DNA from 4 places in the Metabacillus schmidteae genome. Region 1 is predicted to be linked to each of the others. Evidence: riboswitches for the same ligand, from Rfam matches in the RefSeq annotation. Region 1 holds a riboswitch; each other region holds the start of a gene.
What was found. A riboswitch is a leader RNA that binds a small molecule or an ion and turns the genes downstream of it on or off. The one in region 1 is predicted to bind cyclic di-GMP.
Positions count from the first base shown of each region.

Region 2: it holds a riboswitch for cyclic di-GMP, as region 1 does, so the genes downstream of both, HWV59_RS22705 (hypothetical protein) here and HWV59_RS18930 (anti-repressor SinI family protein) in region 1, are expected to answer to the same signal.
Region 3: it holds a riboswitch for cyclic di-GMP, as region 1 does, so the genes downstream of both, HWV59_RS26670 (hypothetical protein) here and HWV59_RS18930 (anti-repressor SinI family protein) in region 1, are expected to answer to the same signal.
Region 4: it holds a riboswitch for cyclic di-GMP, as region 1 does, so the genes downstream of both, HWV59_RS21015 (amidase) here and HWV59_RS18930 (anti-repressor SinI family protein) in region 1, are expected to answer to the same signal.

Region 1 is NZ_CAESCH010000001.1:3,868,056-3,872,364, forward strand. Features, by position in the region: gene HWV59_RS18920 (DEAD/DEAH box helicase) at 1-1,008, shown strand, start outside; gene HWV59_RS18925 (YqhG family protein) at 1,024-1,824, shown strand; cyclic di-GMP riboswitch class I at 2,148-2,232, shown strand; gene HWV59_RS18930 (anti-repressor SinI family protein) at 2,266-2,415, shown strand; gene HWV59_RS18935 (helix-turn-helix domain-containing protein) at 2,518-2,850, shown strand; gene HWV59_RS18940 (DUF5658 family protein) at 3,112-3,414, opposite strand; gene HWV59_RS18945 (helix-turn-helix domain-containing protein) at 3,698-4,081, shown strand; gene sinI (DNA-binding anti-repressor SinI) at 4,074-4,217, shown strand.
Region 2 is NZ_CAESCH010000002.1:388,574-392,882, reverse strand. Features, by position in the region: gene HWV59_RS22715 (GGDEF domain-containing protein) at 1-89, opposite strand, end outside; gene HWV59_RS22710 (HD-GYP domain-containing protein) at 325-1,236, opposite strand; gene HWV59_RS22705 (hypothetical protein) at 1,335-2,042, opposite strand; cyclic di-GMP riboswitch class I at 2,152-2,238, opposite strand; gene HWV59_RS22700 (AraC family transcriptional regulator) at 3,202-4,086, opposite strand; gene HWV59_RS22695 (EamA family transporter) at 4,205-4,309, shown strand, end outside.
Region 3 is NZ_CAESCH010000003.1:203,609-207,917, reverse strand. Features, by position in the region: gene HWV59_RS26685 (hypothetical protein) at 1-236, opposite strand, end outside; gene HWV59_RS26680 (hypothetical protein) at 233-763, opposite strand; gene HWV59_RS26675 (hypothetical protein) at 1,481-1,627, opposite strand; gene HWV59_RS26670 (hypothetical protein) at 1,780-2,094, opposite strand; cyclic di-GMP riboswitch class II at 2,348-2,430, opposite strand; gene HWV59_RS26665 (helix-turn-helix domain-containing protein) at 2,456-2,671, opposite strand; gene HWV59_RS26660 (IS1182 family transposase) at 2,880-4,235, shown strand.
Region 4 is NZ_CAESCH010000002.1:4,937-9,245, reverse strand. Features, by position in the region: gene HWV59_RS21025 (flagellar hook-basal body protein) at 1-643, opposite strand, end outside; gene HWV59_RS21020 (flagellar hook-basal body protein) at 660-1,502, opposite strand; cyclic di-GMP riboswitch class I at 1,669-1,758, shown strand; gene HWV59_RS21015 (amidase) at 1,799-2,674, shown strand; gene mreB (rod shape-determining protein) at 3,000-4,001, opposite strand; gene spoIIID (sporulation transcriptional regulator SpoIIID) at 4,155-4,309, opposite strand, start outside.

The DNA of each region.
Region 1 (4,309 bases):
GGAAACGAAGCCTATTTTTCAGATGTGTTTTCAGCGAAGGAACGTTCAATTGAGGACCATGAGCAATTACGTGAGCTCATTAATAAAGTTATGATTAGAAATCGGCGCGGTGACACAGGTATTGAATGGCCAAAGCGTATTGTTGAAACAGTGCCAATCGAATTTTCAGAAACAGAACAACATCTTTATGACACCATTTCTGCTCTTAAGTCATCATCACAATATGCTGCAAACACCTTCTCTATTATGACCTTACAACGGGAAGCTTGCAGTAGTCGTGAAGCTGTCTATATGACTCTTAAAAAGATGCTTGACTTGCCTGAAGAAGAGGAAGCTGTTTTGCCAAATGATGTCATCAAAGAAATTATGATGGCCATTGACGGTGTTACGCAAAACTCAAAAGCATTAAAAGTAGTAGAGTTAATCAAAGAACTTGATGATAAAGTCATTATTTTCACTGAATATCGAGCAACTCAATTTTATTTACAATGGTTTCTTCAGCAGCATGGCATTACGTCCGTTCCATTTCGTGGTGGCTTTAAAAGAGGAAAAAAAGATTGGATGAAAGAACTCTTTAAAAATCGCGTACAAGTACTCATAGCGACAGAAGCTGGCGGTGAAGGAATCAACCTTCAATTTTGTCATAATATTATCAATTATGATTTACCATGGAATCCAATGCGTTTAGAACAGCGTATTGGTCGTATACACCGTTTAGGTCAGGAACAAGACGTTAACATATACAATATGGCAACCAAAAACACAGTTGAAGAACATATTTTAACTCTTCTGTATGACAAAATTAATTTATTTGAAAAAGTCATTGGTGACCTTGATGAGATTCTCACTCGATTAGAAATTAAAAACTTCGAGGAACATATACAAGACATCATGTACCACTCAAAAAGCGACAGAGAAATGAAAATAAAAATGGAGAATTTAACATCAATTCTCGATTATGCTCAAGCTTCACAAGAACAACGAAAAGCAGCAAGCGGAGATAAGTAGAAAGGTGGCGACAGTATGCAGCAAGAACAAATTCATCACTTTTTAGAAAGCTTTTTCAAATCCAATTCCTGTGACATTCTTGAAAACAAAGAAGGATATATAACAGTACAACTTACTATTGAAATGGATAAGCTTTTAATGAATAGACCATTTTACTGGCACTACCTTGAAAAAACAAACGGGGTACCAAACCCAATGAAACTTACCCTAATCACTGATCAAAATCGTGCGCCAAAAGACCTGAAAGGAGAGGTCATGCATTTCGGTGCTCCCCGTCTTCACCAAATTTTTCAATCAACCAAAACACTGGGAAGCTATATCAGACTTTTTGAACATGTCAAAACAGACGGAGGAAATAAACCTCTCCATCCTTGGGTCGGAGTCAATATCATCGTTTCCTACCAATGCGATATGAAAAAGGACCACCTATACTCGATCGGCCTACATTTAATAAGCGGTACTATAGTCGAAAACTTTCAAGACAAACTTGAAAATTTAGACTTAACACCAAAAATTCCAGATCTTTGCTTTACGATGTCTCCCCTTATTAGGCCGGAAAGTGGTTTAAAACGAATTGAACAATTCATTTTGCAAGATATACAAGCCCAAGATCATACATGGGCAGACAAGGCAAGAGATAGATGGAACGAAGACCTAGAACTTTTAAACCATTTTTACGAAGACCTAGAGGAAAAACCTGAATGCTATGAAGTCGAAAAACAAGCATTGAAAGAGCTTTATGAACCTCAGATTCACATTTCAATTCAAAGCGGCGGGATTTTTTATTTGACCCCGGAAGGTATTTTCAACTCCTAAGTAATGATACTAATTACTTAGGAGAAGTACAAATTGATAAAAATTAATTTTCGTTCGACAAAAATTAATTTTAAAATCTCCGTTTCTTATTAATTTATTGTAAAAATAAAGCCAGAATAACATCTAAAAAACCTTTCTTCTCACCTACTTTTGTAAATTCATTGTAAAAATTACAGATAAATGAAAAAAATTTATTTCATCGACAAAGTTCAGCATACATTGATAATAATTCTCTTTTATAATAGAACTTGTTAATAGTTAAAAAGTTATACATAAATAAAGGACTATAGAAATATAATTATTAACACTTGATGACAAAATAATCAGTACAAAGGCAAACCTATTGAAAAATAGGGACGCAAAGTCACGGGTCTTCAGGTTAACAACTAAGACGGCTGGGCTGCCTGAAATACAGATTGGTATTTTAGGAGGAAAAGAAAAATGGAGATAGTTGAAAAAATCACACATGATGAACAGCTCGATCAAGAGTGGGTCGAGCTCATACTAGAAGCTTTAGAACTAGGAATCAGTGTAGAGGAAATAAAAGATTTCTTATCCAAAAAGTCAAATGCCGTTTTAAAATCGTCATAAATAGTATTAACTCAATGTAAATTTTTTTTGATTTGTGTTCTGCATATAAAACAAACCCTTCTTTATATGTTATAATGGCTTCAATAAGGAAGGTGACTTGACGTGATTGGTCCAAGAATCAAAAAATATCGCACACAAAAAAATCTATCACTGTCCGAACTAGCAGAACGAGCGGGAGTAGCAAAATCCTACCTAAGTTCGATTGAGCGTAATCTCCAGTCAAACCCTTCTGTTCAATTTTTAGAAAAAGTCTCATCAGTTCTTGGTGTATCAGTTAATACTCTTCTTAATGAACATAACGAATCCGACCCAGAAGAGCTTGACATAGAATGGACAAAACTCGTACAGGATGCAATGAAGTCTGGTGTTTCAAAGGAGCAGTTTAAGGAGTTTTTGGAATTTACTAAGTGGAAAATAAGCAATGACAATAAGTAAGAGCATCCCAGGGAGCTAAGGCTTTCGGATGCTCTTTTATTTATAAGCTTATCAATTATTATAAATTTTTCTGCCTCTATATTGTTCATAAATGCGGCAAGAATGCTGAAGGTTAGTTTGGTGGTTGACACTACATATTTTTCCATCGATAATTTCATTTGCACAATAAGGACATATCCATTTTTTTATTTTTGAACTGCTATAGGATGTATTATTACACCTAGTACACGTTTTTCTATACATACACTCCCATCCTTTACTTTAACTATAAAAGACCTCTACTATCCAAAAACCGTGAAAACCAATAATAATGGTATACAATATTGAACCAACCCCTAATATCCTTTTTAAGATGTTCCAGTTGGGAATTTTATCGAAATATAGAAGAGAAAATAAAATGAATGATAGTAATATTTTTGTGAATAAAAAAGGCATTGGCCCTAGATCTAATAGTACGTTCATTAATGGATTAGCTTCCTGAATATGTCTACCTGAAACCCCTATGTATGTTGCTAAGGCATCTACTATGTTTAATAGTGCTATGTAATAACATAAGAATCTCATTTTATCACCTCATATAATTCTCATTCTTTATAGAGAACAAAAGTTTCTAGTTCCAGTCATTTTCTGTTATTGTTGATAAGAATAGATTAATCCACTATAAAGAACAAGTCAATACTATCGTCCCACTAAAACTATATATATTTTCTTAATAAAGAACAAAAGCTATGTTTTCCATCCAATCTCATCCCTTTCCTAGTAATCTTTATACTTTATAAAGAACAAATTGTGCTGTATAATGAATAGTGTACCTATTTAAACTATTATTGATAAGGAGACCCAAAATATGGTTGGAGAAAGAGTAAGGGAGCTGAGGCAGGAAAAGGGATATACAATTAGTGAATTAGCTGAATTAGCTGGGGTATCTAAATCTTATTTAAGTTATATTGAAAGAGATGTGCAAAAGAACCCTTCCATTCAATTTTTAAAAAAGATTGCAATTCCACTTGATACAGAAGTCGAAGATTTATTAGGAGCAACAACCTCCTACGACCCTTTAAACACAAACTTCATTGATAAAGAATGGAATATCTTGTTGAATAAAGCAATAAAGGAGGGTATGAGTAAAAATGATTTTAAAGAGTTTCGGGACTACTTAAGGTTTAAGAAATGGATAAATTCTAAGCAAAGAAACCCCACTACTACACAGGAGGATTTTTCAGATGACTAAAGTGAAGGAACAAATAGGTTTAAAAGATATGGAAAAGGAATGGGTTGAATTAATAAGTGAAGCAAGAAAACTCGGTCTATCCTATGATGCAATAAAAAAATTCCTTCACAATGAGAAAGCATCAAAAAGAAATTAGAAAGTAATATTTGGCATTTGACAAAATGGGGAAAGGGAATTTATAACCTTTCCCATTTTGTATTTACATGGAATCTTAATATGAATTGTACC
Region 2 (4,309 bases), on a different contig from region 1:
GCAATTACTAAAAAAAACCAACGCAATGAAGAAAAAATTACTTCAAGTGCATGATATGATTGGTAAGCACTCTTTAATAAAGATTTCAATTCGTCCACTTCCTGTTAATAACTTTCTATAATAGTTAATATTTAGAAATATCTCTATCATGTTTAGACTAAAAGCTAGTGATTCGGTAGATCTAAAAAAACAAAGAGGTTTTTATCGTAGTAATAATTTAAACTTAGCTGCGCAAGCTGTTTGTGTTGAAAACTCCCAATGTGTCTAGAGGATTATTTAATAAAGTAATAAAACGGCTGAGAATCTGCCGTTTTTTCGTAAAAATTATTTTATCCTTCCTTCTTCTTTTAAGATTTCCTCAAATGCTTTTACGACATCTTCATCATAATGTGTTCCCGATAATCTTATTAGTTCATCTATGGCAATTTGGTCATTCATTGCCTTTCTATAAGCACGATCCTCTGTCATTGCATCAAAAGTATCACTCACTGCTATGATCCTAGCTTCAAGTAGAATTTCATTTCCTTTTAATCCATATGGATAGCCTGTACCATTTAATCTCTCATGGTGCTGTTCAATAATTGGAGCAAGTTCTTCATAGGATGTACCATTAAGCATTTTAGCACCATCAACTGGGTGTTTTTTTATTAATGCAAACTCTTCATCAGTTAGACGGCTCGGTTTATTAAGGACTTCAATAGGGACATGAATTTTCCCAATATCGTGAAGAGAAGCTGAAATTGTAAGATTTTCTAAATTCTCTTTATTTAACTTGAGCTTTCTTGCAATTTTTACGGAGTATTGTGCAACTCTTTCACTATGTTTATAAGTGTAACGGTCCTTTTCTTCTACTTTATTTACTATTTCAATTAATGCTGATATATCTTTACTTATATGTTTAAATACTTGTTCTGTAAAAACACATAGAAGAGATAACTTAGATAAAGTAGTAAAATGAATTGGATCTTTTAAATCTCTTGCAATAAAATAATCCTCTGGACCTAAGATATGCCTTTCATTTTCAAACTCAAATGAGACGTGTCCTGATAGAATAAAGTAAAATTCTAATGAATTTGGATTATCACTTGGATATACGTAGAATAACCTTCCCTCTTCTATTGTCTGATGCAATACCTCGGCTCCATCTCCTCTAGTAAGCAGGCTAAATTCAACATCACTATTTAATTTTACTTTTTCTAATGAAGAACCTTTTTTTCTCACTTGGAAACCAGCCACTCGTTTCACCCCAAACCCTGAATAAATAAAAAACGAGATCAATAGAGTTCCCGTTCCTCATATTTTCACTACATTTCTATAGTACATATTACTTATTATTAAAATCCTACAACTCTAATCGGATCAATCCAAACCCAGCGATCAGCAAATCTTACAAGTTTCCAACTACATTCTGCAATAACTCCTTTTTCAGCTGCTTTCTCTACTGTTTCATTTGACATTTTTAACGTTTCATCGTAAACTTTTTCAATTGTTTTTTCTAAGTCTTTAGTATATTTTTGTGTTCTTTCAGCAGTCTTTGCTGATTTTCCATCTAATTTTCCCTCTAATTTTGCAATCTTTCCCTCTATTTTTTCAGTCTTTCTTTCACCATTTACTGCCAACATTTCTTCTGTTAATTCAATAATGCCTTCTTGTAAAGCACTAATTTTTTCATTTATCTTATCTTGGTGTTCTTTCATTTTTTCTTCAATTTTATTTAATTTTTCTTGAGCTTTCTCTGCTTTATTAGAATCTATTGCAGTTTGTAATTCCTCAACTGCCCTTTCCCTTTCTTCAATTAATTTAAACATTTCTTTTCCTAATTCTATTTCTTTGACATCGTTAAGATATTCAGCATTAAGTTTATCTGCCTCTTCTACTGCCTTTTCAATCTTTACATCAATATCCAAATTTGTTTTTTCAATTAATTCAAGTGCGCTTTTCACATCTTTATTAGGTACTTCTGTATTCTCCATAGCAAATACGCTTGTCCCAACGCTAAAAGATAAAGTCATTGCTAAAATTGTTGATAATAGTTTTTTCATTTAAATCCCCTCCGATAATTTATACTCACTCACCTAGTTATGAGTCCACCCTCTGTTTAATCAAGTGCTAATGGTCAAAAAAGAGACTATTGGAATAGCCTCCATGCTATTCGGTAGTCCAGCCACCATAATTTTCGAAAATTGTAGGTCTGTGACTTTGTGTCCTTATCTTTCAATAAGTTTGCCATCATCGTAGGAAAATTTTATTATCTGATAGAGTTATATGATACTTTTTTCCTATCTAAACGAATTATATATTAGGCACTTTTTTCCTTCAATAGTGGTTTTTTGTAAAAGCATGGGTTTTTATGTCGAAATGAAGATTTTTAAAGTGTTTTTATACACAGGAGGGTGAAAAAGGAGTATTTTTCACTTTTAACTTTATGTTACCTTACTTCTTAGCATATCCTTTTAAGAATGGCCAAAAGAGGTCCCTCAGTGAAACAACATCTTATCTACAAGAATCAGTAAGCTTAATAAGAGTAAGACAATATATATAGGCAATAATAAAAAAACACAATAATAGCATCATCCATCAGCATGGGTGGACACTTGCCTGGTCTTTTATCTTTAATATCACAACATATTCTTTATTAGTGATCCATTATAGGAAGCCCTGGATTGCATGGGTTTTATCTATTGTATTTGTGATTTTTTTATGGAATATATTTGACCCTCCACTTCCTAAATAAAAGGAAACAGATAACGATTTCTTGGAGAAAGATTGGTAAATGCATTGTAAGAGGACTGTGCTGTCTTCGGAAGTTAGGTATCAATTAAATCGCTAAGAACGATTATTTCTTCATATATTTGCTCCTTGATCTGTAAATCATGACATTTATTATACTCATTAATTAACAAATTGATTTGTTTCATAAAGAGAATCATTTCTTCATTTGAAATCATATTATTTCAAGCTCCTACCATATGTAATACCATTATTTTAGGTAAATATTCCTGGTTATTCAAGCCTAATGTTTTCATATCGAAAAAAATGTGCATTCTTTTTATGGAATGCACCTAATCGTATGATTATTTGTTAACTCGACCACTCTTTTTGCATCATTTAATTCTATTAATTTTAACGATAACTCATCATTGATTTTTTTTATTAACATTCAATTCCCTCCCAATCTTTTTTTAAACTGAAGTTGCTATTTCAAGGGTGAAAAGTCTTTTTGTATGCTAAAGGTGTCATATGCATCGCCTTTCGAAATTTATCAATGAAATAGCTTGTACTATTAAAACCTACTAAATAGGCCACTTCTGTGACATTAGCTTCTGATTGTTGTAGTAGTGGTAAGCTTTTTTGAATCCTGTAATCAGTCACATAATTCAAAGGTGTTTTCTTCACCATTTTTTTGAAATACCGACAGCATTCAGAACGGCTTAATTGTCCTGCTTGTGCAATATCGTCTAAAAGGATTTTCTCATTATAGTGAAGATGAATCCAATTTAGCATTTGCTTCATTCGCTTACTCTTTATCAATTCGGTCTGTTCATACTCTAATTGACTTCCATTCAATATGAGGTTTTTCCAAATTAATGTTAGATGGACACTAATATCCATTTCATAGAATGGCGATTTTTGTTTTACCATTTGATTAATTTCTAAAATAGAGTTTACTATATTTCCCGCCCAAAGTTCATTTGGAACCAACCGTATATAAGGAATATTTGTCGCCTGCATAAAGGGGGATACAAAGGTTGGAAAAAGCTCTTGGGATACGATAAAACTAGGAGAAACATTTAAACATATATAGACACATCCCGAGTCATTCCTCTCTTTTGCCATATGCAGGCATCCGCTATTTATGAATACCCCCTCACCTTCACTAACATCAACACTTTCATCATTTATTTGAAAAGTTGCTTCTCCTTTTACAACGAAAACAAATTGAAATTCTTCATGCCAGTGAAGTGGTATATATCCATTTATATTTTTTGATATTGTTGTTTCGTAACATGCAATTGGTAATAAAACTGTACGATGTTCAGTTAATTCTTTTAAGCTGTTATCAATCTTAAAATCTTTTATTTGCATATGTCCACCTCAATATCCTTATATTTTTTGATTCGATTTATGTATTCTTCCGGGAAATTACCTTTTATTATTTAAGATACTATAACACAATTTTTATATATTAAGGAGAAAGTCATACATGAATAGAACAAAAGGAATACTTCTTGTTTTAACAGGGGCTGTGTTTTGGGGAATTGGCGGGACAGTTTCTAAGAAGCTTTTTCAAACATATGGGATTGATGTA
Region 3 (4,309 bases), on a different contig from region 1:
ACACCATCAAAGAATTCATAATCGGGTAAAACAGAGATAACTTTGTCCGTTTTAATAATTTGAGGAAGGATAAATTCATTAGCTGGATTGACGATAATCCATGCAGGATATCCCAATAACAATTGGAAAACAAAAATATCTCCCTCTCCTATAACTTCTCCACCATTTTTAACTAGAAAATTTGATCCTATAGTAAACTGACAATCTTCCGTATAAAAATTAAATTGTTTACTCATATAGCAACTCCTTCAACAGAAAAGAGATCGTAGTCTGACGGCATTATTTCCTGTCTAAGACATTCGATCTCTTTTATCAACTCTATAAGTCTAAAAGACTTTACTTTTTTTCGAATTTGAAGATTTACAGTTGAGTCAGGTAGACAAATAACGCCTACATTTCCCTTCTGAAAAATTCCTCTAGTCTTTGATTTCTCAAAGGAAGATCTTCTAAATAAATCTTTAATCCAACTCTCTTGGTTTTTTGACTGATGATGCAAGGTATATTCGACTGCGTTAATTTGTGGTTGAAAACAACCCATTGACATGTCAAAAAGATATAACGCTCCATCAATTGATCCATTAAAATAGACTCTGTACCCATAAGAAGATTGATGATCCCCATATTTCTTAAATGGTTCAATAACAAATTGAGTTCCATCCATCTCCCATATAAAGTCACCTTTTACTTCTTTGAAATGTACTGATTGTAGGGCAGGACCTAACTTTGAAGGATGAACTGGCGCAAAACAGGTAAGTTTAAACACCTTCTTCAACTCCTTCCTCTTCGATAAGACAATCTTCAGAACAGAAGTTTTTTCCTCTTACTCGAAACAAAGTCTCATCACAACAACTACTACATACACAACAACTTGGTAGACATTCACCTTTCATAAAATAATCACTCTTTCTAAAAGTTTTTTTTATTCAAACTCGCTCTTTCCCAAAAACTAACAAAAAAGCCCCTGGGCAAAGGTTTAATAAGGACACAAAAGTGTCTAAAACCTAAGCCCAGAGGCTACTATGTTTGATCATTAACAGCTGACCTTATGTAATAAATGGTCGCATAAAAATAACAAAAGAAAAAGTTTGAACATATTTATTATAGACTAAATAAATGCACTATTCAACGTTAAGTATTAGCTGATCACTTATAAGGCTAACACTAGTTCTCTTAGCTTTTAGTTTTTATGCCCACTCTAGATTTTCTGCAGATACAATCCTATCTAAAATGCCTGTTCTCCCAAAGTTAATAATCTCTAGTTTAGTTCTACCATAATACCAATGATAGTTTGTTGTATTTTCTAAAGGTTGATATGTTGTTATGAGTAAAGCTTCGACGACATCATTAAATTTTCGTACTGTGAATCTTTCACTCTTTCACCTTCTGGAAATGAATGAACTCCAAACCTAACTTTCAATTCTCCTCTTACAGTTGATAGCCATTGTTTTTCATGTTCTGATAGCCTTTGTAAAAAACTCCTTTAAGTTTTACCAACATAAAGTAATGTTTCGTACCCTATGTATTGACGGTAGATTGCATAAATACCACTGTTATTTAATGCAATCTGATTATGAATTATGTTATTTAATAAATAAGGACCATGCCATTTTATGTATACTGTCGTCATATTTTTCCTCATGGTTATTAGTTAACCTATAGTCTAAAATCGTGCTAATCTATAATTCTATAAATATATTTAACTACAACTACATACCAATAGCATGTATATTAGTGAAAAGTTTAAACAAAAAAGTAGTCTGATATATAATCACGACTACTTTATACTCTACTTGAAAGGTATTCTCTAGCATCATCTCTAGATAGCTTAAAAGTATTAATTATATACTTTTCAGATACTATTTCATCTCTTTTAAGACCTCTAAAATTAGATAAAGGTATATCTCTAGATTTTGCGTATAAAACTTCTATTTTTTCATTTAAAGAATGCGAAAAAACTGTTTTAATTTCTCTAGTAAGTGAAATATGTTCTTCTACAGTATTTTCATCTATTAAAGTTAAACTTTCTCTCACTACAAATTCTCTTGCAGCTACTAATATATTATCTATGCTCTCTCGTTCTTGGATTAAACTCATTAAAAAAACCTCACTTCTCTTCTTCTATTTTTATTATAGAAAAAATCATAGATAAAACTTTTAGATTCCACAATTTTAATAGAAATAAGAATTTTTTATATTATTATAAATTGTTCTTAATATAATTACGGTATTCCATATAATTATTGGGGGTAATCTTAAAAGTGAATTTACGAAATTGTAACACACCTCAAAAACGCACGAATAAATCTGAATACAATAAATTCTTTAGTTGGCAATAAAAAAAGCCATCTATATAATGGCCGGTTGCACTACTAGCTCCAGATTGTTCAAGTGCCCAAATAAGAACAGCCTATCATTGCTTCCAAGTATTTGTTTAATGATAATTACTTCAAAATTATTAGTCAAAATTCAACAAATCACACATTCTAACATCTAATGCATGTGCAATTTCATAAATATTTTCAAGAGAAATGTTACGTAAACCTCTTTCCACATCGCTAATATAAGTTTGATGTAGATCAGTTAAATCTCCTAATTCCTCTTGAGAAAAACCTTTTTTTCTCCTGTGATACCTAACTTTCTGACCAAACTTTATCTTAACATCAATTTTCATCGAAATTTCCTTTCTTATGATTAAGTTTACTAATATTGAAAGGAAAACTCTATAGATTATAAGTTATATTTCCTATTAATTGAATGAATTTCATAATTATGAGCCCTACGGGCTCAAGGCTTCTGAGAACTAAAAAAAGGAGTACCTCCCCAAAATGTCGAATTTAGTAAGCACCACACAAACTAATAAGACTGGAGGAAGACTCCCTATGACTATTATACGACAAGGAAGCCTGTTTGACCTACAAGAATTATATGATTTAGAACCTACCCAACGGTTTGAAGCTATTTTTTCTACTATTGACATTGAACAAATCTTCGCTGTGGTAACGAAGAAATCCCGTTTTGGTAGACCAGTTGAACTTAACTATGCTGCTATGATTTACTCCTTGGTTGCTAGAATTTCAGAAAGAATCCCATTTATTAAAGATTTAGTTAAACGATTGAAGAATGATATGATTTTCCGTCTTGACTGTGGGTTTTTAGTATCTGATTCCGTACCATCAGATGCTGCTTATTCACGAATGATTACTATCATTAGTGAATCGAAGGTTTTGGAAGAGGTTCAAGAAACTCTTCTTCTTCAAGCGATATCCGAAGGATTTATTACGGATGATACCATTGCCATTGATGCCACACACTTTGAAGCACGCGATCAGGCACCTCCAAAAGATGAAAAACCTAAAAATGAACCCAAGAAACGTGGTCGCAAGTCCAATGAGAAAAGGGAACAATGGTTAATTGAAAAAGCAGAACGTGAAGCCAATCTTCCTCTTTTTGAAAAGAAAATTGAAGAACAACTGGACGTTCCTTTAGCCGAACTTCGCCATGAAATTCCTCAAGACCCTCAATGGGGTGTAAAGAAGAATAGCGAAGGGAAAAACGTCTTTTGGTTTGGCTATAAGGCCCACTTAGCAGTTGGCTCAACGAGCCAATACATTTTGCAATCCCTTTTTTCCTCTGGCAACCTTAATGATGGAAAGGCAGCTATTCCTTTATTAACATGTATTCATGAACGTGTGCCTCTTCCAAATCTGCGCTATGAAACAATGGATGCTGGATATGATTTCGAACCTATCTATACGCAGATTCATCGAATGGGACATCAATCTGTTATTGCTTATAACAAACGCAATGAGCCTGAACCTATTGGCTTTGATAAACATTTCGCACCAACATGTGTCAGAGAGCATTCCTACCGTTATGACAGTTTTGATCCGAAATATGAGACACTAAAATATACTCGACCAAAGGAATGTAAAGACTGTTCTTTAGCGAATGATGGTCTTTGTCAAAAGGTATACAAAGTGAGAATCACTACTGATTTGAGAAAATATACAGCACCAGCTCGCGGATCAATAGCTTGGAAGACGATATTTAAACGCCGTACCGCTGTGGAGCGTGTGAATGCTTATCTAAAGGGATATTTCCAGCTGGACAACGTTCGTTATCGTACTGGAAAACGTGCCAAAGTTCATTTTGACTTAGTAACTTTAGTTTATAATGCTTCAAAATTAGCTGCCGATCGTATCAATGCCGTGTTAATTCAACAACAAGCAGCTTAAACATTAAAAAATTTAATAGAAAACAAATTCTGAAGGTCTGTGTTTCTTTAAAATAAGTAATTATGAAATTGATT
Region 4 (4,309 bases), on a different contig from region 1:
TTTGCATGTCACCCAGATCTTTTAATCCGTAAAGATTATTCCCTAACTGACTCAGCATTTGCGGACGATCTACTTGAATAACACCTAGTTGGAACTCTTGTGGTTGTTCTGTTTCATTTCTCGGTATGGCTCTAATTGTTCCATCTTTTGAAATCATAAGCTCTTTAAATGTATCATTGAACCGAATTGGGTTTTGATTTTCATCCAGGACCAGGTTACCCGATGCTGTTGAGAGTAAGAGCTGGTTACTTCCGTCCGTTGCTGGCGATAAATATAGAGCACCATCTCGAGTATAATTAATTTGCCCATTTACATCAATTTGTAAAAACTGATCTGGTGAAGTAAAAGCAATATCAAGTGATCTGCCAGTTTGCTTGATGCTGCCTTGTGTAAACACAACGCTTTTATTTAGTCTTGCGCCTGTTCCTTGTCGAATCCCAAGTTCTGTTCCAAAACGTTCTTCTTCTCTTTCTTCTAATGCATTGCCTTGATTAGTAAATTGCTGACGAACTAATTCGGAGAATGTTGTTTCCGTTCTTTTATAGCTTTGAGTATCAACATTTGCCAGGTTGTGGCCAATTTGATCAAGCTGTTTTTGGATCTGGCCCATTGTATTAGTCGCTGTAATCATTGAGCGTAACATTTATTATTTCCCCCTATTATGATAAGCGGCCAATTTCATTTGCGGCCTTTTCCATGCTTTTATCATATGCTTGCAGCACCTTTTGATTTGCTTCAAATGAACGGTAGGCTGTCATGATATCCGTATATGTTCTTCCTACATCTACAGTGGAAGTTTCCAGATAGTTTTGTTTTAAATTGTATTGGATGTCACCATTGTTGATTGCTGTTGGAAGGGCTTGGCCGTCTGAAGTACGGAATATTCCATTTCCTTCTTTGACTAGATTACGTACATCTTCAGCAAAACGGACATCAATTTGTGCGATAGGTTCTGGTTCTCCATCTACCAAAACATCGCCGGCAGTTGTAACGCTGAATTCACTGGCTTGGATAGAGATTGGTTGTCCTGCTGTTGAAAGCACAGGATTTCCATCTGAAAGTAAAAGACCATTTTCGTCTAATGTAAAATGTCCGTTGCGTGTGTAGCGTTCCTCACCAGCTCCGTTTTGAACAGCAAAGAATAATGAACCTTTTACATTTGTTTCCGGATGTAGAGGAACAGTTTCTTCAACTAAGGCAACATCAGTTACCAGGCCTGTTTCCTTTAGCTCACCTTGGATATCTCTACTTTTAATTTCCTGTAAATAAACTCCAGAATTAATCGAACCAATTGTTTGCATGCCTGCTACATTCATTCCATTACCAGTTGGAACAGTTTTATTTTCCATACGCTGCAAGAGCATTTCCGGAAAAGCCCGGATTGTCGATTGATCCGCTTTATACCCCGCTGTATTTGCATTTGCCATATTATTTGATAGCATTTCTGTTCGGCGCTGCTGTGCCAACATCCCTGCAGTTGCTGTATATAAACCTCTTAGCATGAGTAAACCCACCTTAACCGTGTTTTTGTCCGAACAACTGAATTCTTTTTCGACAGAATTCCCTATTATTGATTATAAAGGAGAACGATTGTTTTCTCCATTGTTAGTTTTTAGGAAAAAATATTTTTATTTCTTTTTTCCTAGCTTGTCTTTATAATAAAGAAAAATCTGATAAGGGCAAACTTGTCGAAAGGCAGGGACGCAAAGCTATGGGCCTATACAATATTTTACATTGCACGGTCGCCAAGCTGCCAGGCTCCTTTTTGAGCCATGGGCTTTATAGGGAGAAGAATAAGATGAAAAGAATAATCTTGATGTTTATTTTAACTATGTTTGTGTTGGGGGTTGCCGGTGTGAATAAAGCAAATGCCAGCGCGAACACGGAATACTCTACATGGCTTTGGGATACGAATCAAATTGTGACGAATCGTGAAGCTATATTAGAATTTCTTGAAAATAAACAAGTATCTCATGTGTATTTACAAATTAACCGATTGATTAATGTTGACCAATATAAACAATTTATTAAAGAAGCTTCAGCACGTCAAATAAAGGTTTATGCGCTTGACGGTGCTCCTGAATGGGGACCATCATCTAAGGCTTTTACTAACTTTTTGAACTGGGTTTCCGCCTATCAAACAAGTGCAGCTGAGGGTGAAAAATTTTCCGGCATTCATCTTGATGTTGAGCCATATCTTACTTCACAATGGACTACAAATTACAGTGGAGCTGTGCTGAAATATCAAAATGTCATTTTAACTGCAGCGAATACTGCGAAGACACTTGGAATACCATTCGCCGCTGATATTCCTTTTTGGTTTGACGAGATGAATGTGAAAAATAAATACGGAAAAGGAAATCTCGCTGAATGGGTGATTAAGAATACGAGTGAGATTACAATCATGGCATACCGTGATAAGGCTGTTGGTCCCAATGGGATTATTGAGCTAGCGAAATACGAAATAAATCTTGCAGCGTCACTTAATAAAGATGTCACGATTGCTGTTGAAACGATGAACCTGGGCAGCAGTGACGGATTCCTGACGTTTTATGAGGAAGGGCAAAGTGCGATGGACCAAGAGCTTGCGCTTGTTTCAGATGCTTATAAGGATTATTCAAGCTTTAAAGGTGTTGCGGTGCATCACGTGGGGAGCTGGATGGAGTTACGGTAAGGAGAATGGATGGAGAATCGGCTTTTTGTGGCCGATTCTTTTTTATGCTTTTATTCCTATTTGAGTACAAACTTATTGGCGGGACGAGGGACCTGTCCCATTGGACCTTCCTTTGGACCTTATTTGCGATTCTTCATTTATATTTGCGATTTCAAAAATTTATTTGCGATTAGACAAATTTATTTACTATTTTTCGAATTTATTTGCGATTAGACAAATTCCGCCATGATTCTACACACACTGCCGGGACAAGGAACCTGTCCCCATGACCCACACCATGACCCACACAAAAAAAGAACCTGCACAAGTCAGGTTCTTAAAAGTATCATCCGAATTTTTTGCGTGGAAGTTTGTCCATGTTGTCCAGCATGATTCCTGTGCCGATTGCTACGCAGTCCATTGGTGCTTCAGCTACTAGTACTGGTACTTTTAGTTCTTCAGCTAAAAGTTGGTCTAAGCCGTTAAGTAGTGCTCCACCACCTGTTAAAATAACACCGCGGTCGATGATGTCTGCTGAAAGTTCTGGAGGAGTACGTTCCAGGACACTCTTAGCAGCTTGTACAATGGCGGAAATTGGTTCACGAAGTGCTGCTTCCACTTCTGTTGAGTTCACGGTAATTGTACGAGGTAATCCTGTTACCATGTCACGACCACGAATACTGATTTCTTCATAACGTGCGCCTGGGAATACAGTTGCTACATTGACTTTAATATCTTCTGCAGTACGCTCACCGATTAATAGCTTGTACTCTTTTTTAATGTAATTTAAAATTTCCGCGTCAAACTTGTCCCCAGCCATTTTAATGGAAGAGGCGGTGACAATATCGCCCATTGACAACACAGCGACATCAGTAGTTCCACCGCCAATATCAACAACCATGTTTCCATAAGGTTGGAAGATGTCCATACCGGCACCAATTGCTGCTACCTTTGGTTCTTCCTCAAGAAATACATTTTTACCGCCGCTTTTTTCAGCAGCTTCTTTAATTGCCTTTTGTTCAACAGATGTAATATTCGTTGGGCAGCAAATGAGCATGCGCGGCTTTGAAAGTAACCCTTTTACATTCAGCTTATTAATAAAGTGCTTTAGCATTGCCTCTGTTACTTCAAAGTCTGCAATAACACCGTCTTTTAATGGGCGAATAGCAACAATATTCCCAGGAGTACGTCCTACCATACGTCTAGCTTCTTCACCAACGGCAAGTACCTTACCAGTATTTTTGTCCAGGGCAACAACGGAAGGCTCGTTTAACACAATTCCCTTCCCTTTCACATGAATAAGTACGTTAGCCGTACCAAGATCTATACCAATATCCCTCGCAAACATTCTATCTATATCCTCCTTGCAAATCTTCATATCCGAAATACTGACCTAATTACCTATTTTATCACAATTTCGCAAAAATAGTATGATTTTGTAAAAAAATTTCAGGTGAGTATGTAGGGAATTGTCGATTTACTTAAAGTAGATAGAATTCATTTACTTCACTGGTTCTTCTTCTAAAATTTCGTCCTTCTTGTACTTCAACTTTGTTGCTTCTCCACCACGTAAATGTCTGATTGATTTATGATAATCAAGTATTTCCTTTACCTCATTCGCAAGATCAGGGTTAATTTCAGGTAACCTTTCCGTTA